2 regions of the Peribacillus sp. FSL M8-0224 genome follow, and region 2 is predicted to be linked to the other one. Evidence: a T-box and tRNA genes for the amino acid it is inferred to sense, from the RefSeq annotation. Region 2 holds a T-box; the other holds one or more tRNA genes.
What was found. A T-box is a leader RNA that pairs with one kind of tRNA and senses whether it is charged. The one in region 2 lies ahead of MKX49_RS17070 (valine--tRNA ligase), so its partner is inferred to be a tRNA-Val.
Positions count from the first base shown of each region.

Region 1 (16,211 bases), 2.6 Mb from region 2:
TTATCAATTGTCACTCGGCAGACAAGGAAAGGTTAAAAAGGGGATGGCGCTATGGAAAATAAAAAAATGGAAATAATCGAAGCGATCAAGAAATACCACACAATCATCATTCATCGTCATGTAAATCCGGACCCGGATGCATTGGGATCACAACTCGGTTTAAAGAAGCTATTGAAGCACTCCTGCCCTTCTAAAGAAGTCTATGCGGTAGGCGAGGAAGTGGATAAGCTTCTATTCATAGGTGATATGGATGTCATTTCCGATAACAAATACAAAGATGCCTTAGTGATTGTTTGTGATACTGCCAACATTTCACGGATCAGTGATTCCCGATATGATCATGGAGACATGCTGATCAAAATTGATCACCACCCCGAATACGAACAATTCGGTGATATTTCTTGGGTCGACCCTTCTTATAGCTCTGCAAGTGAAATGCTTGTTGATTTATTCTTGGAATTTCCAGAAGGCTTCATCATGAATAAAGAAGCGGCTAAATCTTTTTATGCAGGAATACTTAGTGATACAGGGAATTTCACGAATGGGAATACCACTCCCAGGACATTAAAAATGGTTTCGCACTTAAGAATCTATAATATTCAGCCAGAAAGAATCCATAACAGCCTTAATGTTAAGGCGAAAAACGCTTCCCGACTTCAAAAAGACATTCTCATGAGCTTCAAGGTAACTGATAAAGGGGTAGCTTACTTCATTATTACGGACGAGCTTTTAAATATGTATGGGGTGGATCGACTCGAAGCTTCGAATTTAGTCAATACGCTATCAAGTGTCAGGGACAATAAAATCTGGGCTTTCTTCATCGAATACCCTTCTGAAATCCGTGTCAGGATACGTTCACGGAATATTCCCATCACATCGGTCGCACGTCAATTCAATGGTGGAGGACATTCACTGGCTTCAGGCGCTACCATCCATTCCTGGGAGGAGGTTGATCATGTTATCCAAGCATTGGATCAAGTCTGTCCATAACAGGGCGTTCATGACCTGAGGTGTTTATATCAGGATTATTTCCCGCTTAATTAAAATGGATAAATCCGGCCTTTTAAAAAAAGCGCCAAAGCCAGGATGGCTGAGGCGCTTGCTTGTTATTTGGACACTTCTTCAAGAATTGATAAATCGATCATGCCTTTTATATCACTGCTAGGGATATAACCGGCTTCTTTACTTATGTCGGCCATTTCTTGAATGACTTGCTCATTAACTTCTGTTGTCACTTCAAGGCGTGAAAATGCTGAAGCCACTTCTTCTTTGCTTAATTCTTTTCCAGTCAGTTCCTTCAAATGCTTAATAACCAGTTCTTGGCTTTCTTCAGGGTTTTCCTGTATGAACTTCACCGCTTTTTCATGCGCTTTCAAATAGGAAGCAGCGAGCCCCTTTTTATCCAAGAACTTCTGGCTTGCAGCCACTACCGTGTTAGGTGAATCTTTTCCCCATGCAAATTGATCCCAGTCAAGCACCAGCTTACCTTTTGCCTGGTTTTCCAATACATACCCCCATGGTTCCTGGGTCGCTGCTGCATCGACAGACTTTTGAACAAAAAGGGCGGTTGTGTCAGCAGGTGCTGCCGCATACAGTTCAACTGTGCCCCCATTTGTAGTCGGTTTTAAATCTACATCTTGAAGGGCCTTCCTAAGCATGACATCCTGTGTGCTTCCAATGACGGGAATCGCTACCTTTTTACCGGCCAAATCTTTTAAATCCGTGACCTTGCTGCCTTCGCTAGCCACAAGTACGGCACCTCCATTAACAGCCCCGGAGATCAGGTGGTATTCAGGGTTTTTTACGTAAAAGTTAAGCAATGGACCAGGACCGACCGTTCCGACATCAATGGCGTTTGTGGCCATTGCTTCCATGAATAATCCGCCATTGGCCACTGTTTTGGTTTCAATCTTGACATCTTTACCGAACTCTTCTTCGAAAAAGCCTTTTTCAAGTGCAATGATCGTTGCACTGTGGGTTAGGTTAGGAAAATAACCAATTTTCACGGATTTCCCCCCGGACCCTTCCCCTTCTTCATCATTACTGCTGGATTGAGTGCATCCGCTTACTATTCCGATTAACAAAACAGACAGAATAAGGGCAAAGAATGATTTTTTCAGCATATTTTTCTCTCCTTTATAACTATTATTTTATTAAACTACCGTTACTTCACTCCCCATTTCAGTTGAACATTACGTTCAAGACGGGAGAAGACAACATTATCCACGATTGTTCCGATGATTGCGATGATGATCATCACGGAGATGACCAAATCCATTTGACCAAGTGATCTTCCCATTTCCAGCAATTGGCCAAGACCGCCTCCCCCGCCAAGTAATTCACCTGCCATCAATGCACGCCAGGAAAAGGCCCATGCAATTCGGAGACCGGATATTATTTGCGGGACGGATGCTGGTAAAATCACGGTACGAAGAAAATGAAATCCGGTCGATCCATATGTTTTGGCAACCCGCTGATACAACTGGGGTACATTCCGGAAGCCACTGGTTGCATTAACCGTCATCGTCCAAGTTGCGCCGATGGTGACGATGAAGAGGATCGAAAAATCATTCAATCCAAACCAAATGATCGCCAAAGGGAACCACACGATACTCGGAATGGACTGTAATGCCGTCACGACGAATCCTAAAGTGTCTTCGACCAATTTAAAGCGCCAAATGAAATATCCTAATATCAGACCTACTATAATGGCAATCATAAAGCCGATCAGGATACGGCCAAGGCTTTTTCCGATGGCTTCGGTTATTTGTCCGCTCATCAGTCCCTTAAACAGAGTTTCCAAAACCTGAGTCAGGCTCGGAAACATGAAATCCGGAAGACTGGAAAGTCTAGATGTGACTTCCCATATCCCCGCTATCATCGCGATGAATATGATTCGTCTTAAAGCTGTAATCATTCCCCATTTCCTCCTTCAGCACTTTTTCAATTTCCTCCTGCAAAATCGATAGAACCCTTTGTTCTGTATGCAAAGTTACACTATCCGGCATAACTCCATCTTTCATTGAAGGAACGGAAATCGTCTCTTTGATTTTCCCGGGACGGGTAGCAAAGACGATAATTTTTTCGGAAAGCTGAACAGCCTCGCGAATATTATGGGTAACGAAAAAGATCGTCACTTTAGTTTTTCTCCAGATTTCGAGCAGCTCTTTATGCAAAACCATCCTCGTTTGCTCATCAAGTGCGGAGAATGGTTCATCCATCAACAGGATATCCGGTTCCATCACCAACGCTCTTGCGATGGCTACCCTCTGTTTCATTCCTCCTGAGAGTTGATGAGGATAGGAGTCAACATATCGGCTGAGGTGAACCATCTTTAAAATGTCCAATGCCTTGGCTTTTGCCTCTTCTTTGGGCATTTTCTTTATCTTCAATCCGTATGTAACATTTTCAAGTACTGTCAGCCAAGGAAATAACCCCGCCTCCTGAAACACGACAACCCGTTCCGGACCTGGCTTCACCACTTTTTTCCCAGCTACACGTATTTCACCCACATCTGCCTTATCAAGGCCGGCAATCAGATAAAGGAGCGTGGATTTACCACATCCTGAAGGGCCGACGATCGAAACGAAGCTTCCTTTCTCGACCTCTATGTTTATCTTATCGAGCACCTTTATGCTTTCTTTCTTTTCATTCTTAAAACTTTTTTCAATGCCATCTATTGTTAAATACATAAAGTCACCCCACTTTTATATCGCATCGATTTACTAAACATTATTTCTTAATAATGATTAATCCAATGGTTTTTGTCAACTATAAAAATGCAAAAATTCTAATTTATCGGTATCTTTCTATTCAATTGTCGATGTATTGATAAATATTCCAGACTTACACAAAAATACAAATGAACAAATCCCAATCAGCAAATAAAAAAACCTGAGCCCTTTGTAAGGGTTCAGGCTGATTATATCCATAAATTTTTAACTTCAGTTAACCGCGGTCTCCAGCACCGACCTTAAAAAATCCTGCTTCCATACAATTTATCCTTCATCTTTTGTGTCCTTGCATGCAGAGGCTTTTTCAAAATGACACCTAAGATGAACGTGATTATTAAAAAGAGAATCAGGATAAAAATGTCCTTGCCAGCTACACTCCAGGTTATTCCCCCAACAGATTCACGAAGCAAACCCACAGCATAGGTGAACGGCAAGAAAGGGTTAATATGCTGAAAAAAGGGCGGTGTGACTTGAATGGGGAAGGTACCGCCTGAACTTGATATTTGAAGGACCATCAAGACGACGCTTATCCCTTTTCCAATATTTCCAAGAACGGAAACGAAGGTGTAGACAATGAGTGTAAATACCGTACTTATCAGAACGGAAAACAGGATGTACTCAAATTTATCAGCTACATAAACACCGATAAGGACGATATTCCCAATGGAAACACTAAGAGCCTGCATTACCCCAATGATGAAAAATATAAGATACCGCCCGATATAAATTTGATACGGGCTGTAGACCTTTTGAGAAACACCCACGCTAAGCATGGAAATCAATATTGTACCGCCGACCCAAAGGGAAAGTGCCGTAAAGAAAGGAGACATGGCGGATCCATAGTTCGGAATCGGAAAGAGACTGTGTTTATTGAGCAGAACTGGTTCTGAAAAAAATTCACTTTCTTGTTCAATATCATTCCTTAGGAAATCGATCACTTCTTCCATATTATAAGACTTATCAATTTCCCTCATTTTAGAAGCCAGAGCCTTTATTTTCGTTTCGATTTCCGGAAACTTATTCTGTAACTTATCAATATCCGCTGTACGTGTTTCCAATGTTCGATTGGTCTCATTCAACAGCGTCCTCACCTCAGGAAGAACCTTGGTTCCCTCCTCCATCGTAAGCTGGACATTATTCAATATTGCTTCTGTTTCATTCCAGATTTCATTGAATTTTGGCCCCGTTTCCTTTGAATAGCTCTCCTGGAAGCTTGCCAAGACTTGATCATTGTTCCTGCCAAGTTCGATAAGATTGCCGTATGCTCGGTCATTCAGCGCTTGAAGTTGGTTCGAAGCATTATCCCTTAGTTCATCTACCAGCTGTATTTCTGGCTGAAGAACGTTTTTCTCATTAAATTGATTGACTCTCACCAATAAATTATACATACTGTCCAAAAGGTACAACTCTTTATTTATCCTCGTTACCCCTTGTTCCACTAGCTGATCCGACTCATTGTCAGGTAAATCCTGACCCGTTAACCGGTTTGCCAGCACTAAAATGGATTCATTATCGCTCCTGATGTTCGCAATATCATTTTTCAAAAGGGGACTGATTCCCTCGAATGCCTGCCTTGTTGAATCTACATAACTAGAAACGTCCGATACCAATTTGTCCTTCTGTGATGTTATTCCTTCTATCGAATTCAGGCCATCATTGACCCTCTTAATGATATCTTCAGCCTTTTTGACATGTGTTTGAACGGTTTTGATATTTTGTTCAAGCTCAGGCAGTTCAGCCTCTAATAAATAAACCATATTTTTCATTTTTTGAATTGTCGGCAACTCGTTTTGCAAGGTGATTCCCAGTTCATTAAAGATTGCAAGGATACTCCCACTGGCTGATTTGATAAAGGTTTTGCTCACATTGTCCACAATGCTGTTGGCACCCGCTGCCGTAATTTTAGGAGCAATGGAATTGATTTTTTCATTAACATAGTAATCAATCTCCGCCTTCTTAGGGTCATCGGTCATGATCGTCGCAATATGTTCGGAAAAGTTCTCCGGAATGATGATGGATGCATAATAATCACCCTTTTCCACCTTTTCTATCGCTTCTTTTTCCGATGTGAACCTCCAGCCCAGATCCTTATTCTCCTTTAACCCTTCCATTACTTCCTTGCCTATGTTCACGGCTTCGCCATTTAACTCCGCACCTTTATCATTATTGGCAACACCGACAAGAATTCCTTCCGTATTTGCATACGGGTCCCATGATGCGACAATATTAAACCACGCATAAATGGAAGGAATGAACATGAGAAAGACTATTACGATACAAACAAAGAAATTTTTATAAATGCTTTTTAAATCGTCAATGAAAATTTCCTGAATATTTCTCAAAACATACCCCCGTGCAAATGTATTTTGATACTATTATTCGAAGAAATTTCTTAATCGATACTAAGTAAACATATCCATGGATTCATCAAACCAAATAAAAAAGAAGCAAGTAATGAGCGGCTTGCTTCCTGATATTACACTTATATGAATGCCTGTTTTATAAGAAAAGTTGTTTATCGTAACCGTTAAATTAAATATACCAATTGTAATACTGGTTCCCTTATCAAAGACGGTTACCTCATTTTCCTTTACAGAATAAACGGCAAGATACAAGAACATACTATCACAAATGAACTGTCGGGAGTTTTGTAAGGGAGTAATCACCATGTCGGAATCTGTTGAAATCATCTTTCGAACCTTTACCTCTTTTATTTTATTATGGATATTTGTCCAACTCCTCGGTAAACAAACAATTGCCCAGAGGACCTATCACCTTTATATCGCTTCCATTACGATGGGGACAATTGCCGGAAATCTAGCATTCAATATTAAAATTAAATTCCTGTATTTTATCATTGCAATCATTATTATGGGTACCATCGTTTTCATGCTCAATCATCTAGCGGTTCGAAATCCACGTTTCGGGAAATGGATTGCTGGAGAACCTGCCACTTTAATTCAAAAAGGAAGGATTCTCGAAGAGTCAATGGAACGGATGGGGTATTCACTGGATTCTCTTAAACAGGCTTTGCGGGGAAAAGATATTTTCAACATAGATGAAGTTGATTGTGCCATTTTAGAGATAAATGGCTCACTCTCTGTATTAAAAAAAGAACAATACCAAAATGCTACCAAGCAGGATTTACCAATACTGCCCCCAGCAGGTTCTGTACCGATTGAACTGGTCTATGAGGGGAAGATCTTATATGATAACTTATCCAAAGAAACCTACAATGACGAATGGCTGATGGCTGAGCTCAAAAAAAGAAACCTTGCTGTTTTTGATATCTCGTATGCTGTCGTAGGGACAAAAGGAAATTTGTATATTGATTTGATTAAGGATCAATCAAGGGTATGATCTTTAGCATTTCAAAATCAGCATTAAAAAATAAATTCGGGTATGGATAGAAAAAGTGGTTTTTCCAGAAGGAAAAACCACTTTTTCACCGTACTATGGATTTAACCCTTTTCAATCACGTTTATCAATTCTCTTAAATAATCCGGCAGATCAGGTGGACGTCTGCTTGACACAAGGTTTCCATCTACGACGACGGGCTCATCTATCCAAGTTGCCCCTGCGTTTTCCATATCATCTTTAATGCCAGGTGTACTCGTTACATTCTTCCCCTGTAAAATTTTCGCGGATATCAACACCCAACCAGCGTGACAAATTTGCCCAATGGGTTTTTTATTTTCTTCCATGCTTTGGATAAGCGTTATCACTTCAGGAAACCGGCGAATTTTGTCGGGTGCCCAACCGCCTGGTACAAGAATGGCATCATATTCTTCAGCTTTGATACTGCCATACTCATAATCAGATATGGCTGGTACACCATATTTTCCAATGTATGTTTCATTCGCCTTTTCTCCGGCGAGATGAACAATCGCCCCTTCTTCTTTTAAACGTAAAATCGGATACCAGAGTTCTAAATCTTCAAAATCATGGTGCACAAGACTGATTATTTTCTTTCCTGCTAATCTCATGAAAATCTCTCCTTCTTTCGTACTTTCCGCTTTACCATTCTTCCCTATTACTTCCCTTTTTCTACTGCCTGTACACATTACATGCATTAACACATGCATCAATAACCGGTCTAAAAATCAACCTTTACCAAGTATAACCCAGCTGCCTCCGCCATACGGCCCGTTTGGATTCTTTCTTTTGACTCAATAATACTTGGTATATTTTCAGCATCTATTTCACCCAACCCAACTTCTATCAACGTCCCGACAATCTTTCTAACCATATTATAAAGAAATCCATCGCCTCGTACTGTAATTTCGATGAAACCGGCATCTTCTTCTATATCAATGGAATATATTTCACGTACCATGGATTTTTTCTTGGATTTTGCATTTGAAAAAGCAGTGAAATCATGTTCACCTACAAAATATTGACATCCTTTTTTCATTCTAGTGATATCCAGCTTTTCCTCTACATGCATACTGTACTTTCGCATGAAAGGATTTGTATATGGCTCGTTCCAGATTTTATACAAATAGGTTTTATCCTTAGCATTATAACGGGCATGAAAACGTTCAGGGACTAGCGTAACCTCGACAATGCTGATATCTCTTGGTAAATATCTATTCAAATAATTCATGATTTCAACTTCAGTCAGATTTTCACCGATCTTAAAATTGGCGATTTGAGCAAGGGCATGAACACCGGCATCCGTTCTGCTGCATCCGATGATCTCGATTTTTTCCCCTGCCATTTCCGTTAATACATTTTCTATTTTCCCTTGAATCGTATCATCACTATTACCAAGCCGCTGCCAGCCTTTATAGCGCCCGCCATCATATTGAATGGTCAATTTATAATTGTTCATTGCTTCCTCCTTATTTCATCTAAACAGAAAATTCTCAGTAAAATACAAGCCCCCATACAACTCCTGCTGTATGAGGGGACAGATGGTCTTCCTAGAAAAACATTTATATTGTTAAAGTTTTGTACCATATTTCGTTCGGGAGCACCCCATCGCTTACAAAGACCAAATTATGTAAAGACGATAGCATCTTATCTACATGCGATAGTAAATCCTAGCTGAAATGCACTTCTGCATAGTGTACCAAAGTGGCTAGCGTCATGCAACGAACGATTCACCTTCACATGCAGTTTCTATGCACTGCGTAAAAACACACAGGAATGATAAATGGAAATTAAAAATAAAAAAGACCCAAACCCTTGTTATATCAAGGATTTGAGCCTTTGATAGTTGATGACCTGTGAGGGCCCTAAATATTAAGGACAGAACTCTATCTTAATTATAAAAAAATGTAATACTTGAAAGTTAATATTCTAGAAAAATATTACTAATATGATAAGAAATGTATGATCTAATACGATATAATAAGGATATTAGCAAGATGATAAATCAAGAAGGAGCTCAGATAGACATAGTGTCACTGGGGTCATCTGTTTTCCCATTTACTCTAGGAGGTACATTTTGAAAGAATCTATATCGAAAAAAGGATGGTTAAGTTTGGGGGCCATCGGGTTATTTTTCCTGGGGAAAATGAAATGGTTGTTTGCGCTATTGAAAATAGCAAAAGTAGGTTCCCTGATTTCTATTTTCGTTTCATTAGGTGCGTATGCCTTGGTTTACGGTTGGAAATTTGCCGTAGCCCTAGTCTATCTAATTTACATCCATGAAATGGGGCATTTACTTGCTGCAAAGAGAAAAGGCATCAAAACATCCAATGCCATTTTCATCCCTTTTGTCGGAGCATTAATTGCCCTTAAAGAAGAACCCAAGAATGCTAACCAAGAAGCTTATCTTGCCTTCGGTGGTCCTTTATTAGGTACATTAGCATTTCTACCAGCCATCCCCCTATTTATGATGACGGAAAATCCATTTTGGCTTTTAGTTATTACACTGGGAGCCATGATTAACCTATTTAATCTAATGCCTGTGCATCCTCTTGATGGAGGACGTATAGTGGGAGTCATCTCCACAAAGCTTTGGGTAGTAGGGATTATCGGGATGGTTGTATATTTGTTTCTCCATCCAAATCCATTCTTAATTCTTTTCTTATTATTGGGTATTTCTAAGTGGTGGAAAGAAATTCGTAGCGAGACAACCAGAAATCAAAGAGACATCATCATTGAATTGAATCAATTTGGATTAAGGCAACTAGAACAATATCCAGCTGCAACAGATGAAGAAAAAATTCGCCTGGTTAATATTTGGAATATGGAATCAAGCCAACAATATGAAAAGTTTAACAACATGAAGAGTTGGCATATCCCGCTATTTGATGATAATAAGCTAAAAGAAAAACAGCTGACCGAGGTAAAATTAAGTATTTATAGATCCTTAATGGATGCTGCTAATTCGAATGAATACCAGAACGGACCGACCGATTTTGAAAATATAGGCACGTATGAACGAATAGCAGCAAAGTTCTTTAAAGAAGTGCAAGAACAAACTGAAATTAGGGATAAAGAGAAATCCTATTACTCATCGAGTCTCAAAACAAAAGTCATCTGGTTCTCATTATACATTGGGCTTGCCATTTTCTTAATGATAACTAGCTTATATGCAGGTGATTTAATGGAACAATATAAAACTTTATTACCGTAATACATTATGAAAGGGGGACCTCACTTTATGAGTTCCCCCCTTTGACTGTCCATTTATTTAGGCTTGTGAAACATTAATGTTAATTATGTATAAATAAAAGAGACTACTTCTTGTACTCTCTTTTATTACACCCTATAGAACTAAAGCCCCTGTTAATCGAAGAAAGATCATCAGGATTATCAAAAATTAAACACCAAATATCTCAGTTCCTAAAATCAAATATACAAAAGGAAATATTAATAAAACCAAAATTACAATGATAGCACTAAGCATCCAAATCTATCCCCATACCATTGACGGTTTCTATTAATACCATCATATATAGCAAGAAACTGTTCTCGATTAAATTGCTTCAAGTTTGGTTGGATAAAAACATCGTAATTATGTTACTGCCATGAACAAATCGTTGGATGAGCAGGTCATAATACTTATCTACGCAATCGTTCTTTGGAGACGCTTTACCAATAATCTCTTTCCTCTTTATCTAGTATATGTTGTTCATTAAAACCTTTCTTCAGAAGTATGTTCAGTCCAGTGAATTTCTTATGTCAAGTAATCGATATCTCTTAAAAATCGAGCACGAACTTTGAACTTGATTTTCTATTTGTTTATTCATCAATCTTTCTAAGACAACTCCTCTTTCTCTGGGTCTTGTCTTATTGGATATCAGTTTAATTTCTCACTCAAAATTCAGCCAGAGAGATTCTCCAAGGAGGCTTCTTTTTCTTGTTTTAGTTTAAAGTCGGGTCTCCATTTTCTTAGAGTACATTAATTTATTAACATTTTGTCCAATTCACGAACTTTATCATATGACTCCAATAGTTGTTCAGGTATTAATGTTCTCCCATAATCCCAAGCATTAGTTTCTATTTCAGATTTCAGCTTTTCTTTTTCTTCTTCGTGACCATACATTAAAATCCTTAAATCATGTTTGTTTTTCTTAAAATCTAAATAATAACCAATCATACGATAAAGAATAATTTTAACAAAGTCTTCCTCAGTCTCTTTAATTCTAATTTTCCCTTTATAACCGTTAACTTGAAGGTAATTGAATTTTATAGTATTGGTCGATACGTTATAACTCATAGGTGCACTTAGATTATTGTCAAATTCATAAATAATATCCAAATTGTGCTCATTTAATGTGTTATTAATTATCTTTTCGATATCGCTTATATAAAGCATTTAACAATCACTTCCCTTTTAAAGACTTACCAAATTATAGTAGCAGATTAAATTCTTCATCCTTTATCAATATAATAAACTGTTGAGGTATTAAAATCACACATTTAAAAATTCCCGTGCATGGTATTTGGTAGTGAGTAATCCAACACATTATAGTAAAGTGGGTTTTACCGAAGAATATAATTATGTACCTTTTAAAGAAAAGCCAAAAATACGGTCTTGTTTTTAACCTCCATCGTTAGCTGAATATGCAAAAGGCTTTACCTACAGTTCCTTGAAATATTAATTATTACAAATAATTGACCTGTAGTACGTTCAAATCCTTCTCTATCCGCCACCAATTAAGTAATTAATACATAATGAACTATATCTGTGTAAACAAAAAAAAGACCCAAATCCTTGTTATATCAAGGATTTAAGCCTTTGTTAGTTGATGACCTGTGAGGGATTCGAACCCACGACCCCTTCCCTGTCAAGGAAGTGCTCTCCCACTGAGCTAACAAGTCGTATGTAAATCAAGCTCTTTAGAGCTTGGTTTAAAACTTACTTAGTTGCTGACTTCTTTTCTGAACAAGATTTATTATATAGTGGTATTCAAAATAAAACAAGTAGTTTTGCTAAAAAAGTTTTTTTCCGTAAAGTGCGGTCTTAGAAGTTAATCCCTGAAAGTTCGTTCTTACCCCAAAAATTTCTCGAAATAGAATCAAAGGCTCCTAATCATACATTTACTCAACTTTAATTAACAAATATGATGTCCATTTACTCAATCTAAGACTAAAGCAGAAAGATCTTTACATTGGAGAAGGGAATCTAGCAGCCTGAAAGTTTGTTAAAGATGCTTCTGCTAAAATTTCTCCGTTTGCATCTGCGCTAAATAATACTTGTACCCGATCTCCTGCTTGTAACTGAAGGATTGTAGTAACCGATAGTCCAATAGGTCTTGATTTTTCCAAGAAGTCATTAACAATATCTAAATTATCTCCATTTACGTTAATGGAAATGGATGCGACATATCCTTCTTTTGAAGAATTCTTTTTTTTGTCTTTTGAAGAATGATGTTTTCTGCAATAATCACAGTTGCAACTATTTTTACTGCAATAATCACATTTGCAATTATCTTTTTTGTTTTTTGAGGAATCATCGCTTTTCCTTTTTGACGGACAAAACGAGACTTTTGCTGTTATCTCATAAATTCCATCCTTAGTTGGAATAAATGTTGATATGTGCGGATTATATTCATCTGCTAAATCAAACTGTTCAGTTTGGAATAAAACTTTTACAGAGGGAGTTAACGCTGCTTCGTAAAGTTGTGGTGTGTTCTTATTAGCCCTGAACGCAGATGCTCTTACTAGATTATCTTTCTTATTGTCACAGTGACAGTCATTATGTTTCTTATGGCACAAATGACAGTCATCGGGTTTCTTTTGCTCACAAATACAGTCACTGTGTTTTTTATGACAACAATGACAATCATCTGGTTTCTTTTGATGACAAATACAGTCATTATGTTTCTTATGGCACAAATGACAGTCATCATCTTTCTTTTGCTCACAAATACAGTCATTGTGTTTCTTATGACAGCAGTGACAATCATCCGGTTTCTTTTGATGACAAATACAGTCATTGTGTTTCTTATGACAGCAATGACAATCATCCAGTTTCTTTTGGTGGCAAATACAGACATTGTGTTTCTTTTGGCAGCTATGACAATCATCCGGTTTCTTTTGGTGGCAAATACAGACATTGTGTTTCTTTTGGCAGCTATGACAATCATCCGGTTTCTTTTGATGACAAATACAGTCATTGTGTTTCTTATGGCAGCTATGACAATCATCCGGTTTCTTTTGATGACAAATACAGTCATTGTGTTTCTTATGGCAGCTATGACAATCATCCGGTTTCTTTTGCACACATTTCTTATTAAGATATGTGGTGTCTATAAAGGAATTACAATGTGAAATGGAATAATGATTTTTAATTATAATCACCTTTTCTTTTTTTATTTTCGGGTTATTTTATTCATTAAAAGAAAAGATGTTTGTACATATGTTACAAATTTGAAAATAAATCTAACTCAAACAGCAAAAATCTACTGGATTATATATCTTATTAAGAAGGTGGTCGTTAACAATATGGAAGGGATTTTTGTGGATATAATCGGGGAAACAGATTCTTTATTCTCAATCTGAAAGATGAGGTGAGGTATAATCGCACTTCAGTTTTGGTTGATGTTTTTTGTTTTTTTGTTAAAAAGTCTACATATTATATTAAAAAAGTTATAATTTCATCTTATTCCATTTACCCTCACAACAAAACAGAACCAAGGTTCCCTTTTCACTTGCATACAAAACGTATGTTCGCATATAATGATAGCAAGCAAGTCAGCAAAGGAGTGACTGGGAATGAAATATATACTTCGTAAACATATGGAAGAAAATGCTCCATTAGAAATAATTTATCTCTCCGAACAAGGTAAGATTACGCAACGGAAAATCCAGGTGCTTGAAATTTATCCAGGCCATATTCACGCATTCTGTTTTCTAAGGCAGACAAAACGGACATTTAAAGTAGCCAATATCCTTTCTGCCCGCCTCATTAAGGCCAGGTTTTACAGATCTGGCTGAAAATTGCTCTTCAAGGTTCAACCTATTAACTCTTCTTCTTCCTGGATGTCCTTTTCCTGTTCAGTTAACGATTCTTCTTCATCTCTCAGACGATGAGCTAACCTTGAGGCGGCACTCGCGGCAATGCTTGCAACGATATCATCCAGGAAGGTATGCACGATTCCTTCTTGCTTCTTATCAAGTTCGTGTATGACGCCTATTTTATTTTTATCCAAATGGCCAAAGGTCGTTACAGCAATGCTTCCGTAACCGAGTACAGCACCAAAGGCAATCGTTTCATCCACTCCGAATAGCCCTTCATCTGATTCAACAATCGATTGCAGGGGTTCTGATAGTTTTTTTTGCTCTGCCAGTTTATCCAGCTCCACACCGACTAAAATGGCATGTTGAATTTCCCTTTTCAACAGGACACGCTCAACGCTGTGGATGCATTCCTCCAGCTTAAGATCAGCTTTGTACGGGAACTGCAATTCATAAACGATTTTTGCAATTGCCTCCACACTGACACCACGCTCCAATAATGTTCGTTTAGCCGCCTTTGTCACTTCCCTGCTGTGCACGTGTACATCTGCCATTTTATTCGCCACCTTTTTTTGTATTATTTTTCTATATCCTTGTATTATAGCACCTTATAATTTAAATTTTTAGAAAATATAACGAAAATTTTATATTCCAAATTCTTGTCGCGGGAAAAAGTTGCAAGGCTATGCTAAAATAATCAAGTAAGTTGTTTTTCATTATTAATTATCATTGAGGTGCGGGAGAATGAGTTTACGCAAAGGCACAATTAAAGAGTACATGTTTAAAAGCGAAGCTTTAGCAGAAGAATTGGAATTGCTTGTCTACTTGCCTGCTAATTATTCGCCATTGTATAAATATTCGCTTGTGATTGCTCAGGATGGCCGTGATTATTTTCAAATGGGCCGAATCGGTCGGGTAGCAGATGAACTGTTAGGGAATGATGAGATCGAGAATATCATCATTGTCGGAATTCCTTATAAAGACCGCTTTGACCGCTGGCGCAAATATCATCCGGACGGGGAACAGCACATTGCATACATACGTTTTCTTGCCCATGAACTAGTCCCGTTTTTAGATGATGAATTCCCAACCTATCAAATGGGACATGGTCGAACTTTGATCGGTGACTCTCTAGGCGGTACAGTTTCTTTATTGGCCGCTTTGCAGTATCCGCATACATTCGGGAAATGCATCATGCAGTCCCCTCTTGCCAATGAAGCAGTAATGGATGCTGTACGTAATTTTGAGGATCCGCATCTCCTCGAACTTTACCATGTGATCGGGACGGGTGAAACAGATGTACCGACGACGGATGGCAATAAGGCAAACTTCATAGAACCAAATAGGGAATTGCATAAATTAATAAACCAAAAAGGATTTCCTTGCTTCTATGAAGAATTTGAAGGTAATCATACCTGGAAATACTGGCAGGCAGATTTGAAACGAGCACTATTGGAAATGTTCTAATTACTCGAAATCATCTGTTTGGGATGGTTTCAAGAAAAAACATGTCCAACTATAATACAACAATAAAAAATATCAGGAGGTTTTATTTATGAAATATGGTGTTGCAATTTTCCCTTCAAAAAAACTTCAAGATTTAGCTAACTCCTATCGCAAACGGTATGATACGAAATATGCTTTCATACCACCGCATCTAACGCTTAAACCAACGTTCGAAGCGACGGATATGGAAATTTCAACAATCGCGGAACAATTAAAAGTCATTGCTCAAAAGTGCAGGCCTTTTACGATGAGCGTAACCAAAACGAAGTCTTTCCAACCCGTAAGCAATACTATTTATTTCAAAGTAGAATTATCCGAAGGGCTTCAAGAACTGCATGATGCACTTAACAATGAGGATTTCATAAAAAGTGAAAGTGAACATGCATTTGTCCCGCATATTACGATCGCTCAAGATTTATCCGATAATGAGCATTCTGATGTTTTAGGCCAATTAAGCATGCTTGACATCAGCCATGAAGAAGAGGTGAAACGAGTTCACTTGCTGTATCAACTTGAAGACGGGGCATGGACCGTTTATGAAACATTTAGATT
Region 1 is NZ_JBBOOJ010000001.1:994,010-1,010,220, reverse strand. Features, by position in the region: gene MKX49_RS04875 (DHH family phosphoesterase) at 52-990, shown strand; gene MKX49_RS04870 (aliphatic sulfonate ABC transporter substrate-binding protein) at 1,107-2,123, opposite strand; gene MKX49_RS04865 (ABC transporter permease) at 2,165-2,917, opposite strand; gene MKX49_RS04860 (ABC transporter ATP-binding protein) at 2,850-3,692, opposite strand; gene MKX49_RS04855 (YhgE/Pip domain-containing protein) at 3,974-6,076, opposite strand; gene MKX49_RS04850 (DUF421 domain-containing protein) at 6,402-7,094, shown strand; gene MKX49_RS04845 (type 1 glutamine amidotransferase domain-containing protein) at 7,196-7,720, opposite strand; gene truA (tRNA pseudouridine(38-40) synthase TruA) at 7,831-8,568, opposite strand; gene MKX49_RS04835 (site-2 protease family protein) at 9,187-10,323, shown strand; gene MKX49_RS04830 (hypothetical protein) at 11,092-11,508, opposite strand; tRNA gene MKX49_RS04825 (tRNA-Val) at 11,943-12,014, opposite strand; gene MKX49_RS04820 (hypothetical protein) at 12,300-12,911, opposite strand; gene MKX49_RS04815 (hypothetical protein) at 12,857-13,402, opposite strand; gene MKX49_RS04810 (hypothetical protein) at 13,911-14,132, shown strand; gene MKX49_RS04805 (phosphatidylglycerophosphatase A family protein) at 14,150-14,707, opposite strand; gene MKX49_RS04800 (alpha/beta hydrolase) at 14,898-15,620, shown strand; gene MKX49_RS04795 (YjcG family protein) at 15,709-16,211, shown strand, end outside; gene MKX49_RS04790 (GNAT family N-acetyltransferase) at 16,196-16,211, shown strand, end outside.
Region 1: it has a tRNA-Val gene. The T-box ahead of MKX49_RS17070 (valine--tRNA ligase) is inferred to sense a tRNA for this amino acid. The anticodon was not compared.

Region 2 (16,211 bases):
AATCTCAAGTGCTTGCACAGCGCCTGGTTTCAGAGCTATTGCTCATACATATCACTTTTGCGATCCTATCATATGGGGCATTCACACTTTCTTTCGTTTTTTCAGTTTTATACTTAATTCAATATGATCTATTGAAACGGAAGAAGTGGGGAAAACGCCTGCTTCGACTTGGCGATTTAACAAAGCTCGAGCATATGTCCTATGTCCTCGCAGTTATAGGTGTTCCATTATTGGTGGTCTCCCTCATCCTGGGGATTCAATGGGCTTATATAAAAGTCCCTGGGGTATCCTGGCTGGACATGAAGATCATCGGCTCATTTATTTTGCTTATTGCTTACAGTGTGTTTTTATACTTGAAAATTCGGAAACAAATGTATGGAAGGACGCTAGCCTTTCTGAATATTGGATCTTTCATGATTGTGTTAATTAACTTTTTCCTTTTCGGAAGCCTTTCAACATTCCACTTTTGGAATACATAGGAGGAAACTATGAGAAAAATAATTGTCGGTTCAAGACGTAGTAAATTAGCGATCACCCAAACGAACTGGGTGATCGATCAACTTAAAGGACTTGGGGTCCCATACGAGTTCGAAGTGAAGGAAATTGTCACAAAGGGTGACCAAATCCTTGATGTAACACTTTCCAAGGTCGGCGGAAAGGGCTTATTCGTTAAAGAAATCGAACAAGCGATGCTGGATAAAGAAATTGATATGGCCGTACATAGTATGAAGGATATGCCGGCAGTGCTGCCTCCAGGTTTGACGATTGGCTGCATACCACCGAGGGAGGACCATCGGGATGCTTTGATATCAAAGAACCATGAAACCCTTTCCGAACTGAAGCCCGGTTCCATCATAGGTACTAGCAGCTTGCGGCGTGGCGCGCAAATTTTGGCTAGAAGGCCGGACCTTGAAATCAAATGGATTCGCGGAAATATCGATACCCGTCTGAATAAGCTGAAAACGGAAGATTATGATGCTATCATTTTAGCGGCAGCCGGACTATCAAGAATGGGTTGGGAGCAGGACATCGTAACGGAATTTTTAGATGAAGATATTTGCATTCCGGCAGTGGGACAAGGAGCTCTTTCCATTGAATGCCGTGAAGACGACAAAGAACTGCTGGCGGAACTTGCGAAATTGACATGTGAAAAAACGAAAAGAACGGTTGAAGCGGAACGTGCCTTTTTGGATAAAATGGAAGGCGGATGCCAGGTGCCGATTGCCGGTTTTGCGGTGGCAAAAGATAATGGGTCCGTTTCCTTGACGGCTTTGGTCGCTGCTCCGGATGGAAAGGTGATATATAAAGAAATGGTTGAAGGTGCTGATCCAGAGGCAGTTGGGCATGCTGCTGCCAAACAGATTAGCGAAATGGGCGGTAAAGAATTGATCGATCGCGTTAAAGAAGAGCTTGATCAGTAATGAACCCAGTTCAACCTCTTAAGGATTATCAGGTGTTAATCACCAGAGGGAAAGGACAGGCAGATGGTTTAAAAGAGTCGATCGAAAAAAATGGCGGAACGCCGCTTCTTGTGCCATTGCTTGAGTTCACTCTTCCAGATCATATGGAAGATGTGCAACAGCGGTTTGAAGAGTTGCTTACATATGACTGGATCATTCTGACCAGTCAAAATGGGGTGGATTTCTTCTTTAAGCTTCTTGGAAACCAGCCTCTGAAGCTTCCGAAAATAGCCGTAATCGGCTCCAAAACAGAAGCGGCCCTGAAACGGCATGGTTATAAGGCGGATTTCGTTCCAGCTCAGTTTGTTGCCGAAGGGTTCGTGGCGGAGTTCAATACCCTGCTTGATCCGGGGGCCCGCGTGTTGCTTGCAAAAGGAAATCTCGCAAGGGCGGTTATTGCGGAGGCGATCAATGAAGCTGGAGCAATCTGTGATGAAGTGATTATTTATCATACAGTGCTTCCTCGAAGCAGTGAAAAAAAGCTGGTGCAGCTTATAAAGAACCATGAAATCGACATCATGACCTTTACGAGTTCATCGACGGTCAATCATTTTTTACAGATCATGAAAAGCCATGAATTGGATACATACATAGACCGGATCATCATCGCCTGCATCGGGCCGATTGCCGCTAAAACGGCTGAAAAACATGGGCTATCCGTCGATGTCTGTCCAGATGTTTATACGACGGATGCCATGGTTGCGGAGTTAATACGCTTCATCTTGAAAAGAAATAAAAAGGGAGGAACTTTCAAATGAAAAACATTCCATTCAATCGCCACCGCCGCTTGCGCGCAAGTGCTGGCATGAGGGCTTTAGTCCGTGAAACACAATTGCATAAAGAGGATTTGATTTATCCGATCTTCGTCATCGACGGGGAAAATGTGAAAAATGAAATCAATTCCATGCCAGGTATCTATCAGCTTTCCATGGATAATTTGGGGGCCGAAATGGATGAAGTCGTGAGTCTGGGCATTAAATCAGTCATTTTATTCGGTGTCCCTTTTGATCATGATAAAGACGAACAGGGAACAGGGGCATTTCATCACAACGGACTTGTGCAAGAGGCCACCCGCTTTATTAAAAAACAATATCCTGAAGTTATTGTCATAGCGGATACCTGCCTTTGCGAGTATACAAGCCATGGCCATTGCGGGGTCGTTGAAGGGGAAAAAATCCTTAATGACGCTTCTCTTGACCTTCTTGCCAAAACGGCAATCAGCCAGGCTGAGGCCGGCGCAGACATCATTGCGCCTTCCAATATGATGGACGGTTTCGTTGCGGCCATCCGTGCAGGTCTGGATGAAGCGGGTTATGAAGATATTCCGATCATGTCCTATGCGGTGAAATATGCTTCGGCTTTTTACGGCCCATTCCGTGATGCTGCGAATGGTGCGCCACAATTTGGCGACAGGAAAACTTACCAAATGGATCCCGCCAATCGCCTTGAAGCGTTTCGTGAAGCTGAATCCGATGTTGCTGAAGGTGCGGACTTCCTAATCGTGAAACCAGCCCTTTCCTACATGGACATCATCAGGGACGTTAAGAATAACTTTAATCTTCCGATCGTTTCCTATAATGTCAGCGGTGAATATTCAATGGTCAAAGCTGCTGCCCAAAACGGCTGGATTGATGAAAAAGCGATAGTGATGGAAATGCTGACAGGCTTGAAACGCGCAGGTTCCGACTTGATCATTACGTATTTTTCAAAAGAGGTAGCACGCTGGATAAACGAAGATAATCAATGATAAAAAAATATAACCTGTAATGGAAAAAGGGGATTGAATCATGCGGTCATATGAAAAATCGAAAAAAGCTTTTGCCGAAGCAAAAAATTTGATGCCAGGCGGCGTGAACAGCCCGGTACGTGCCTTCAAATCTGTGGACATGGATCCCATTTTCATGGAGCGTGGAAAAGGCTCGAAAATGTATGATATCGATGGAAATGAATATATCGATTATGTTCTTTCATGGGGACCGCTCATCCTGGGTCACACGAATGACCGTGTCGTGGAATCATTGAAAAAAGTAGCGGAGTCAGGTACAAGCTTTGGAACCTCTACACTGATTGAGAATGAACTGGCCAAGTTGGTCATGGAACGGGTGCCTTCGATTGAAATGATCCGGATGGTATCATCAGGAACCGAAGCGACGATGAGTGCGCTAAGGCTGGCACGAGGCATAACAGGCCGTGATAAAATCCTGAAATTCGAAGGTTCCTACCATGGCCATGGCGATTCATTGCTGATCAAAGCGGGTTCCGGCGTTGCAACATTAGGTTTACCGGATAGCCCGGGTGTACCGGAAGGCATTGCAAAAAATACGATTACCGTAGCATATAATGATCTTGCTGCAACCAAATATGCGTTTGAACAATTTGGCGAAGACATTGCCTGTATCATCGTAGAACCTGTTGCAGGGAACATGGGCGTGGTTCCGCCACAACCTGGTTTCCTCGAAGGCTTACGTGAAGTGACGACCCAATACGGAGCTCTATTGATCTTTGACGAAGTCATGACAGGGTTCCGTGTCGACTATAATTGTGCACAAGGCTATTTTGGCATCGTACCTGACCTGACTTGCCTTGGGAAAGTAATTGGCGGCGGCTTGCCTGTCGGAGCATTCGGAGGCAAGCGCGAATTCATGGAACAAATTGCCCCGAGTGGGACAATCTATCAAGCGGGAACATTGTCCGGTAACCCTCTTGCCATGACGGCCGGCCTTGAAACGCTGAGCCAATTGACTCCAGAATCTTATGATGAGTTCACCCGAAAAGGGGATATGCTCGAAAAAGGAATTGGAGCGGCAGCGGATAAGTACGGTGTTCCCCATACATTCAACCGTGCCGGCTCCATGATTGGACTTTTCTTTACTAATGAAGATGTCGTAAACTATGATACAGCAAAAACATCCGATTTAGAGTTCTTTGCTTCCTACTATAGGGAAATGGCGAATCAAGGCATCTACTTGCCGCCGTCACAGTTTGAAGGGTTATTCCTTTCAACTGCACATAGTGATGAAGATATCGAAAAAACCATTGCAGCGGCAGAACAGGCTTTTGCCAAATTAAAAAAATGATTCAAGGCTTCATGAGCTTCCGCGATATTCGATAATGATAAATTTGAACTGGCTGCCATTTTCCAAAAAACTTTTGGAGAAAGGCAGCCAGTTTTTTTTGAATTCAATCCGTATGTGTAAGAACCGAATTTAATTGGAGGTAGGTCGAAATAATTGGTAGAAAGCAGAATTAATAGGGCGTTGGGAATTAATATGGCGGTAGGTCGAGTCGGATTTTTCAAGCTGAATGTTATTCCCGCTTTATTTTAGCCTGAAAATTGAACCTCCTTCTTTTAAAAGGTTCAGGGAATATCTAAGGAGTGCTGCAAATGAAATTAAGGAATAAACAGCTTCCTGTCTTCATAGATTGATATTGGTATAGGTACCGTTTCATGAAGCTGAAAGGAGGAGTTGTCTTGTCGCAAGAAAATGAATCGTATTTACGATTTTCTTTAGAGGAATCCGTTTGGTTCCAGAAGGGACAGGAAGTGGCTGAGCTATACTCGATTTCCCTTGATCCAAATGTGTCGATTCAAGAAAGTGATCAATATGTTTTTATACGAGGCTCGTTAGATTTAAGCGGTGAATACAAAGACTCGCAAAATGGTGAAGAAGAGGAGTTTTCGCAGACCTTTTTGCCAAAGGCGGTTCAAAAGGTCGAGAGGCATCCCAATGGACTTAATGAGTTCACACACCGTTTTCCGGTTGATATAACGATTCCGAATAATCGGATTGCCTCTTTGGATGAGGTTGATGTCTCGATTCAAAGCTTTGACTATGCCATGCCAGAGCATAACTGCTTGAAATTGCAGGCGGACCTTTTGATAACCGGAATCTATAATGATTCATATGTGGAAGAACGGTTTGATACTGAGCAGGAAGTTGGGGAAACGGAGGATCAGGAAGAAACGGATGGGGAAAATGAGTCATATATTCCTTATGCAGCGGCAGTGCCGCCAATCCCGGATTTTCAGCCCGTTTTCCGTGATGAGGAGGAAGAAGAGTTATACGCGCCTTTTACTGCAGAGTCAAAACGGGTTTCTGAAGCAAATGAAGAAGAAGAAGAGGAACCGATTTATTTAAGCGATCAGCATAATGCTCCCGTTTTTGAAATTCCCGTTTCACCATATCCTGAAGAGGAGGAATGGGAAACGGAAGTGCATAGACAGGAAGAAGTCGAAGCTGTAGAGGAAGAAGTGATTGGTGATCCGCCTGACTCCACGGAAAAGGTACCTTTCATGGGAGAGGCAAAATTGGAGGAAGAACCAAGCAGGCAGGATTCCTTGGAGATTCCTAGAGTGACATTTATAGAAGAAGTAGAAGAAGAACCAAGTCAAGCAACCAATCATCAAAGTAGCCCAGTTTCAAATGTAGAAACCGAGGATGTCATCCGGCAGGAAGACGATGCCGTTGCAGCGGGTCCTATCCTTAATGAGAGTGTGAAGGTGGAGCAGGAAGAGGAATCCAATTCGTCCATAAGCGATCTATTCAAAAAGAGGGAAAGACCTGCGCCTCCGGCTAAGGAGGGTAAGAATTTCAAAGGCAGGAAACAAGCAGCGGAACGTGATGAAAAAGAAACGGCCGATCATGATGAAAAGCAGCTTTCCATCATGGATTTATTCGGACGGAAACAAGAAGAAGAACTGGTAAGGATGAAGGTTTGCATTGTTCAGCAAGGGGAAACGCTTGATGACTTGGCTCAGCGATATGATGTTACGGTTCAATCGATACTTTTCAGCAATGAATTGGAGTCGAATCAGAACGTCCATGAAGGGCAAGTCATTTATATACCGAAGGCGGTTGCGTATAAGAATTGACCGGGACAGAGAGCGGGGCATATGCTCTGCTCCTGTTTTTTAAATGCTAGAGGAATCGGATTGTTTAGTTTTTTTAGAGAAAGTGAGTGAGTCTCGTGAGGGAAAACGAGAATCAGCAGCCTGCCAATCGGGATCGGGACACGGAGACCGTATTGAAGGAATATGCCATGTATGTACAATATATTGAGGACTTTGGGCGTGTGAAAAAAGTATACAGTGATCGCGGTACATTTGCCTTGAAATCCATGTTACCGCATAACGGCATTGATTTTATCAAAAATGTTCAAAAACTGTACCATCGCGGCTATAATCGAATCGTTCCCATTTATCAAACGATGGATCAGCGTTACGCCGTTCTTCATAATGGACGTTTGTATTACCTGATGCCCTGGCTCAATGATGAAAGGGACGGGGAGCGCGATGAAAAGCATAAGCAATTGTTCAGGGAGCTTGCTCGGATGCATACACTTTCCGTTAAGGAAATACAAGTGGATATTGAGGAACGGGAAGCCCATTATGAGCGGACGCTTGATGCCTGGAATAACGAAAAGGAATTTATAGAAGAGTATATTGTCAGCTGTGAAAAGAAGTGGTATATGTCTCCATTCGAACTGACGGTTTGTTCTTTCTACACTGATATTTCACAGGCTCTGAAGTACTCGATCAAGAAGTTTGAAACCTGGTATGAAAAAACGAAGGATAGTGAAAAGGTTCGAACCGTGGTAACGCACGGAAAGGTTTCTTTGAAGCATTTCGTTTATGATGAGCGGGGATATGGCTACTTCATCAATTTTGAGAATTCGAATACGGCTCCGCCGCATTTCGATTTACTGCCATTTCTCGTTAAATCGGCCAGGACCTATCCTGTCCAAAGCGATGACTGTGTTGACTGGCTATATAACTATTTTCGTTATTTTCCGTTAAAAGAAGAAGAATTATTGCTCATGCAAAGTTATCTGGCATTCCCTGGATCAGCTTTGGAATTAGTGAAGGGTTATTCCGATGGCAGGAGCCATCGTTCAGAGCTTGATAATGTCACGCAACTGCAGCGGCAATTTTGGCTATTGAAAAATATTGAATATATGGTGATGAGAATCGAAGAAATCGAACAGAAGAAAAAGGCCGCTGCCGAGGCTGCCAAAGAAGAACAATCACCCCCAAGCTAAATATACATGATTGGATCATCTCCAGTCATGTATATTTTTTTGCTGTAAGGGAATAATTAAATCCATTCGAAATACAAAGACATGGCCAGGAAAATAAACGCGATAAGCAGGAGCATATCGAAGAAAGTCGGGAAAATCAGCGTACGTAATCCTTGGAATACGATAAAGGGGACGATGAACTGCTGGCAGACACCGCGGAATTTTTTCACCCAAGGCGGTAAAGTATAGGGAGTATATCTTCGCTTCATAATATTACCTTCCTTTTTAGGACTTCTTATATTCTATGGGTGGGCAGTGAAAAAGGTGAAACAGCCGTCACATTCACTGTTCCTGGAGGATAAAATAAAGAAAATGAACATGAATGCATCAAATGGGATGATTCCTGAGAAAGTAAGCGAAAAGATGATTGACTGGAGCCCCATGTTTTTTGTACTATATACTATATGCATTCAATGTTTTTACATATGAATATAAATCAATGCAAAGACCGGAAATAGTAAGATGAAATGCACTTTTCAGAGAGGAAACCAAATTGGTGCGAGGTTTCCAGGCAGCAGCATCCGAAGTCGTCCGCGAGCAGTCTTCGTGAACTTCTTAGTAGCGAAGGCCGGTGAAGAGCCGTTATCCGATTTGAGAGCCGAAAGGGATTTTTTTCTTTTTCGGAAAAAAGGTGGCACCGCGAACAACTTCCTTCGTCCTTTTGTGATGATGGAAGTTTTTTTTATGCCCAAAAAGGAGGAAATGATATGGAAGAGAACCAAATTTCTATGCCGACTAAATATGATCCGCAGACGATAGAGAAAGGCCGCTACAAATGGTGGCTTGATGGAAAGTTTTTCGAAACGACAGGTGACGATAAAAAAGAACCATATACGATTGTCATCCCGCCGCCTAACGTTACAGGTAAGCTGCATCTTGGCCACGCTTGGGATACGACACTTCAAGATATATTGACACGCATGAAAAGGATGCAGGGCTATGATGTTTTATGGTTACCAGGCATGGACCATGCAGGTATCGCCACTCAAGCGAAAGTAGAACAGAAACTTCGTGCGGATGGCGTGAGCCGTTATGACCTTGGGCGTGAAAAATTCGTGGAAGAGACATGGAAATGGAAAGAGGAATATGCGAGCCATATTCGTGAACAATGGTCAAAGCTAGGTCTTGGACTTGATTATACACGTGAACGTTTCACTCTGGATGAAGGGCTTTCAAAAGCAGTGCGCGAAGTGTTCGTTTCGCTTTATAACAAGGGCTTGATTTATCGCGGCGAATACATCATCAACTGGGATCCATCAACGAAAACGGCGTTATCCGATATCGAGGTTATTTACAAAGATGTGCAGGGCGCATTTTACCATATGAAATATCCATTGGTTGACGGATCGGGTGAAATTGAAATTGCCACCACCCGTCCAGAAACGATGCTTGGCGATACTGCTGTTGCTGTACACCCTGAAGATGACCGTTATAAACACTTGATCGGCAAAAAGGTCCGCTTGCCAATTACAGGCCGGGAAATCCCGATTGTCGGTGATGATTATGTCGATATGGAATTCGGTTCAGGCGCGGTCAAAATTACTCCTGCTCATGACCCGAATGACTTCGAAATCGGGAACCGTCACGATTTGGAGCGCATCCTTGTCATGCATGAAGATGGCTCGATGAATGAAAAGGCCGGTAAATATGAAGGCATGGACCGTTTTGAATGCCGTAAGCAAATCGTCAAGGACCTTCAGGAAGAAGGAGTACTCTTCAAAATCGAAGATCACCTTCACTCAGTAGGCCATTCAGAGAGAAGCGGTGCTGTTGTTGAACCATATCTTTCGACGCAATGGTTCGTTAAGATGCAGCCGCTGGCTGATGCTTCCGTTGAGCTTCAAAAAGGAACCGATGAGGAAAAAGTTCATTTCGTACCGGACCGTTTCGAGAAAACGTACCTGCATTGGATGGAAAATATCCGCGACTGGTGCATTTCCCGTCAGCTTTGGTGGGGTCACCGCATTCCCGCCTGGTACCATAAAGAAACAGGTGAAGTGTATGTAGGTCATGAAGAGCCTGCGGACGCTGAAAACTGGGAACAAGATACAGATGTGCTTGATACATGGTTCAGCTCGGCATTATGGCCATTCTCGACTATGGGCTGGCCTGACAAGGACAGTGTCGATTTCCAACGTTACTATCCAACCGGGGCACTTGTGACAGGCTATGATATCATTTTCTTCTGGGTATCGCGGATGATTTTCCAAGCTCTTGAGTTCACAGGTGAACGACCATTTGAAGATGTGCTGATCCACGGTCTGGTTCGTGACGAACAGGGGCGCAAGATGAGTAAATCGCTAGGCAATGGTGTCGATCCGATGGATGTCATCGATCAATACGGTGCCGATTCCCTGCGTTACTTCTTATCTACGGGCAGCTCGCCAGGCCAGGACCTCCGTTATAGTACGGAAAAAGTCGAAGCAGTTTGGAATTTCTCCAATAAGATTTGGAACGCATCACGTTTTGCTTTGATGAACATGAATGGCATGACGTATGACGAAATCGATTTAAGCGGTGAGAAGTCTGTTGCCGATAAATGGATCTTGACGCGTTTGAATGAAACGATTTCCAACGTAACCAGACTTGCGGACCGTTATGAGTTTGGTGAAGTGGGCCGTGTGCTATACAACTTCATTTGGGATGACTTCTGTGACTGGTATATTGAAATGGCGAAGCTTCCGCTATATGGAGAAGACGAAGCGGCTAAGAAAACGACGCGCTCGATCTTGGCGTATGTACTGGATAACACAATGAGATTGTTACACCCGTTCATGCCATTCATTACCGAAGAAATTTGGCAGAACCTACCTCACCAAGGTGAGTCCATCACTGTTGCCGCTTGGCCGGAAGTGAATGAAGAGTTGACAGATACAGCTGCAGCCGAGGAAATGAAGCTGCTTGTTGAAATCATCCGCTCCGTCCGTAATATCCGTGCTGAGGTGAACACACCGCTAAGCAAAAAAATCAATTTGATTTTAAAAGCGAAAGATGAGGCCATCTTAGCGACATTACAGAAAAACAGCAGCTATATCGAGCGTTTCTGTAATCCTGAACAATTGACGATCGGAATCGAAGTCGAAGAGCCTGCTCAAGCCATGACAGCTGTCGTAACTGGTGTAGAACTAATCCTTCCGCTTACAGGACTGATCAATATTGACGAAGAAGTGAAACGTCTTGAAAAAGAACTCGACAAACTTAATAAAGAAGTTGAGCGTGTACAGAAAAAATTAGGCAACGAGGGCTTCGTTAAAAAGGCGCCGGCAAGCGTCATCGAAGAAGAACGTGCCAAGGAAAAAGACTATAGCGAAAAACGCGACTCTGTAATCCACAGGATCAGCGAACTGAAACAACTGTAAAACAAAAGGATGAACCAGCTTGAAGCCGGTTCATCCTTTTTCTGTTTAAAAGCTATTTAAGAAGAGGATATGCTTTCTTTTATGAATGTAAGGTACTCCCATACGATATTCATATCACTTAGTGCACTTAGTGTCCGGCTCCCGACGACATCCTCAATTTCGTTCAGCATGAGGCTGCCATCTTCGGCAAATATGAAATCGATACCGACCAGGCCGAAATCAAATGATCTCATTACTCTTTCAACAAGGGCTAATTCAGATGCAGTCAGCTCATATAGCGAAGCCGATCCGCCCAGCGTATAATTTGCCTTGAAACTGGAAGCGGATTCCCTGAGTACAGCAGCCTTCACTTTATTACCAACCACAAAAACGCGGATATCCCTACCGAATAAGCCAGGTTTTTGGACTATCCAATTCCCATCATTCAGTTGGGCAAGATCATCGGCATGCTCGATTAGAAATACTTGTTTCCCGCCGCGGCCGCTAGTTTCTTTAGCAATGAAAGGGAGCTCCATGTCATTAGCACCCGGCCTTCCGTTACAATAAACGGTATCGGCCATTGGAATCCCCAGCGAGGACAAATATTGATGCGTCTTTGCTTTGTCATTCGCGATTTCCGATACGAAGGAGGAGTTAAAGCAAGCAATCCCCAATTGCTCAAGTTGCTTTGTAAAAAAAGGATCGATGGTCCGGACGATGGCAAAGTCCGGCAATGAAATTGGCTGCATTTCATGTTCAACATATAACTTGTTGAAACGATGACCGATCCTAAGGTCTTCCCGAAAGTGAAAGTGTAAATCAAGATCAAGCTTACTGGCTTCGTCAAGCATCCAATCTATGTATCCTTTATTTTTCAAGGCATCCTCACGGTTATAAATCAACCAGCCTGCTTGTTTTTTCATCAGGTGCACTTCCTTTTCCTAATTCTTTCAAGATATAATCGAACATGCTATCGGCGATGTTGATGCCAGTACATTCATAAATGTTCAATAAATGCGAATTTGAATTCACTTCGCACAAAAGCGGACCTTCTTCACCAAACAGCAAATCGACACCAGCGAAGGCGGCACCCAGAATTTGCGCACATCGAATGGCAAGTTGTGCTTCTTCACTGGTGGGGATATATGGTGCAGCCTGCCCCCCGGCAGTCATATTAGCTCGGAAGTCCTGCTCGGAATGACGTTGCATCGCTGCTATGACTTGATTGCCCACGACATTCACGCGAATATCCCGACCTTTACTGTGCTCGATGAATTCCTGGATGATAAATGGTTTGTGGCCAAGATCACGGATCGTCTTCAGTAACTCATCCTCTGTTTGGATTAAATATACTTGTTCCCCAAAAGAACCGTATGCTTCCTTAACGATAAGAGGATACCCGAGTTCATTGCCGATTTGGATAAAAGCATCCATATTGACCCTTTCAATCCCTTCGTACGTAAAAGGGGGAAATATGGTTTTCGGCATCGGTATCCCATGCCCTGTTAAGGCTTGATGTGTTTTTGCTTTGCTGTCGCAAATATCGATTGCTGCACTGCTGTTATATACGGGGATGCCGATCAATTCCAAATGGCGCGCCAAATGAATGTCTTTATCCATGAACAGAACAAAATCCGGCAGCTTATCAAAGGTTCCTTTAAGCAGAGGCACTCCTTTTTCGATTATGGGCATGAGATCTGAATTGCGGATAAGGGTTGCCGTGATATCTTTCCTTTCAGCAGCCTCTTTAATGAACAAAGCTAAACTGGAAAACTTATCATGCTGTAAATAGCCGTTGACGACAATCCAACAGTGGAAATCTGAAGGTTTCATGGTAAAACACTGCCTTTCATCTAGGTTAATCGTTCATATATTGATAAAATAATCTTAACGCATAAGAGCGGTATAAAGAAAGAGGAGGCTCCACGATAATGGTTACAACCATGAAAGAAATCAATCAATTTTTTGAACGGCGCCAAGTTCGATTGGGCATGAATTTTGGACTGTCACGGATGGAAACATTGTTATCTGAATTAGGCGACCCGCACAAGGAGCTAAAGTATATTCACATTGCAGGGTCCAACGGGAAAGGATCGACACTGCAATATATTAAAGAAATTCTGCTTGCACAAGGAATTCGGGTCGCTTCCTTCACTTCTCCTTATTTAATACGGATGAATGAACAGCTGAAGGTAAATGAGGATGAAATCAGTGATCAGGAATTCATCGATGTTTTCCGGAAGCTTTGGCCGATCATCCATGAGATGGACAGCAAGGGGAATGGTCCCACTCAGTTCGAAATTTTGACTGCCATGGCATTCTCTTATTTTAGCAAAAAGGAAGTCGATTTGGTTTTGATGGAAACCGGTTTAGGAGGCAGACTTGATACAACGAATGTCATCCAGCCGTTTCTTTCGATCATTACCTCGATCTCTTTGGAACATACGAACATCCTGGGTAACACACTTGGGGAAATTGCTTTTGAGAAGGCAGGCATCATAAAAAGCGGGGCGCCGGTCATCAGCGGAGTCACAGCCGGGGAACCAGCAAAAGTAATTGAAGAAAAAGCGTCAGCTATAGGCGTACCTTATTACCAATTGGGTAAAGAATTTCGTGTTAGCAATATGAAGCGAAGTGAACGTGGGCAAAGTTTCTCATTTTCGCTTGCCGACAGGTCAATCGAAAATGTGGAAATGCAGATGCTGGGCCGTCATCAAATGCAGAATGCGGCACTGGCCATTGCTGCTGTCACAGTAGGAATGGAAAATATCGATGAAAAAAGCATCTTTGAAGGAATAGGGGCAGCGAAATGGGATGGACGCTTTGAAAAAATATCGGATGAGCCATTGGTGATCATTGATGGTGCACATAATCCTGCTGGAATCGACGTACTGAAGGAAACGCTAAAAGTGCATTACCCCGGCTATAAGTACCGATTCGTATTCAGTTCATTTAAAGATAAAAACTATTCCGAGATGCTTCATGGACTGGAAACGGGGGCGATGGAAATCATCATTACCGAATTCGACCACGAACGGGCGGCGGATGCGAAAACGCTTTATGAAAAATGCAGTCATCCAAATAAAAGTATAAACAAGGATTGGCAGGCGGCGATAACGGAAGGCAGAAGGAAAACGGGGGATAAAGAGATCCTTGTCATTACAGGGTCCCTTCATTTCCTATCACTTGTGAGGGAGTTCCTAATCAGAGAAGATGCCTAAAGAATGTGCATAACGTAATGAGGCACTTTATCATGGAAACCAAAGCCTAAGAACCAACGGTAAGCCATATTTGTTTCAACTTCTTCAATTGCTTTATGCATTGAACGAATACCGAGGGTAAATCGAATGAAAGTCAGTTTGGCTAATATAACTGGATCAATACTTGGGCTTCCTATCTCTGAATATATATCTTTCACCAAATCATAAATGAAAGTGAAGTCAATGGCAGCCTCCATTTTACGAACCAAATGATTCGCCGGCACCAGTTGATCTAAAGTAATCATTTCAAGTTGGCCTCGCTGAATAGAATAATGTTTCGAAAGCATCATCTTCACCTGGCAAAAGGGGTTCTATCTATAAGTTAAAACAAAGTTGATTGGAGCGGGTGTTCGAGACTCCTGCGGGAAAAGCGAGTCCAGGGGAGACCCCGCAGGCGCAAAGGCGCCGAGGGCGGACCGCCCGCGGAAAGCGAGTGCCTGGAGTGGAAATTAACGTTCAAATTGCACAAACCCCTAAAAAACTGAAGACAAACTCTATTTTCATCGAGTTTGTCTCCAGTCTGAGAAAAGGATCTTTTCAAAGGTCCTTTTCTCTTGTTAAAGAGCCTCTTGGAAAGAAAAAACTCCAATAGAGTGATTGATAACAAATCACCCAGTTTATTTGTTAAAATATGTTTATATATTGCATTCCATATGAATGTTGAATAGTAGGATCTGTTTAATAAAATGACGGGAGGGATGAGCATGAAGAACCCAATGGTTAATTACATAGCGGAAGGGACTTTTATATCAGGGTTTCAAAGAAAGGCAATCGAATCCTCATGCACTTTGTATAAATGATGGCTATCCATATCTATCTCTTCGTATTGGGCTTAATTTTAGGCTCATTCTTTAACGTTGTCGGTTTAAGTGTTCCAGCTGGTCATTCATTCGCGAATCGTCGCTCCGCCTGCCCTTCTTGCGGGCGTACATTGACATTCTTCGAGTTGATACCGGTTATTTCTTATATGTTGCAAGTCGGTGAATGCCGGGGCTGTAAAGCAAGGATATCCCCCCTTTATCCGGCCGTGGAAATGCTGACCGGTGTTTTGTTTGCCTCTGCTCCGATATTCCTTGGCTGGTCGGGCGAACTGTTGGTTGGCTGGATATTGATTTCATTATTTATGATCATCTTCGTGACTGATGTCGCCTATATGCTTATACCCGATAAAATACTGCTTTTCTTTATAGTGATTTTTATTGTTTTAAGAGTCTCATTTCCACTGACGCCCTGGTGGGATTCAATTGTCGGGGCAGCGGTTGGTTTTAGCCTGCTGTTATCAATCGCGGTCGTGAGTAAGGGTGGCATGGGTGGCGGTGATATCAAGCTGTTTGCAGTGATTGGCTTCGTATTGGGAATGAAGATGGTGCTGTTATCTTTGCTTTTTGCGTGCTTTTATGGGGCATTGCTTGGCATCATCGGGTTGCTGACCGGAATCTTAAAAAAGAAAACCCTTATTCCTTTCGGACCGTATATCGTTTTTGGGACATTGACTGCTTATTTTTGGGGCGATTCGCTATTATATTGGTATGTAACATTTTTAAGATGAGCTTAAAGGACCATCCTGATCCAAGAGGAATTTGTCAAAAATCACCTGAACAATGGCTCAGTAGGGAACCATCCCCATTTGGAGGCAAGAGATTATGGAATGATAGAGGGATGTATGTAATTGGTGAGAGGTGATATGGAATGGTTTCATGAAGCAATAGTACCAGTACCTGAATTCCTTTTTTGTTACCCATATATGAATAGGGAAATTTGACGAAACCTATTAATGACAAGACGACAAAAGTCTTGTTATTTTTTTTTACCTCTATGTTAGGATGAAAAAAATGATCTGGAGGGGAGGAAAAAAATTGGGCAAGCCGGAACAAAGCAAGGGTGTAACGATTAAAATAAATGGGGAAGAAAAAGTATTTGCCGATAAAAAAATTGAAAGTCAAGAGGCGGCGAGTAAGGAGCAGGAACAGGAACAAACTGATGAGAGTTTCGAATGGATACTCCCTGAGGATTCAAATGAAAGCAAGATTGTATTGGTACCCACACCGCCAAAGAAGAAAATGCCGAAGCTCATC
Region 2 is NZ_JBBOOJ010000001.1:3,545,574-3,561,784, reverse strand. Features, by position in the region: gene MKX49_RS17110 (cytochrome C assembly family protein) at 1-479, shown strand, start outside; gene hemC (hydroxymethylbilane synthase) at 489-1,421, shown strand; gene MKX49_RS17100 (uroporphyrinogen-III synthase) at 1,421-2,218, shown strand; gene hemB (porphobilinogen synthase) at 2,215-3,207, shown strand; gene hemL (glutamate-1-semialdehyde 2,1-aminomutase) at 3,248-4,537, shown strand; gene spoVID (stage VI sporulation protein D) at 4,933-6,333, shown strand; gene ysxE (spore coat protein YsxE) at 6,429-7,499, shown strand; gene MKX49_RS17075 (hypothetical protein) at 7,556-7,747, opposite strand; T-box leader at 7,974-8,202, shown strand; gene MKX49_RS17070 (valine--tRNA ligase) at 8,246-10,897, shown strand; gene MKX49_RS17065 (ATP-grasp domain-containing protein) at 10,954-11,799, opposite strand; gene MKX49_RS17060 (ATP-grasp domain-containing protein) at 11,768-12,709, opposite strand; gene MKX49_RS17055 (bifunctional folylpolyglutamate synthase/dihydrofolate synthase) at 12,808-14,097, shown strand; partial or broken gene MKX49_RS17050 (transposase) at 14,112-14,423, opposite strand; gene MKX49_RS17045 (prepilin peptidase) at 14,933-15,685, shown strand; gene MKX49_RS17040 (hypothetical protein) at 15,993-16,211, shown strand, end outside.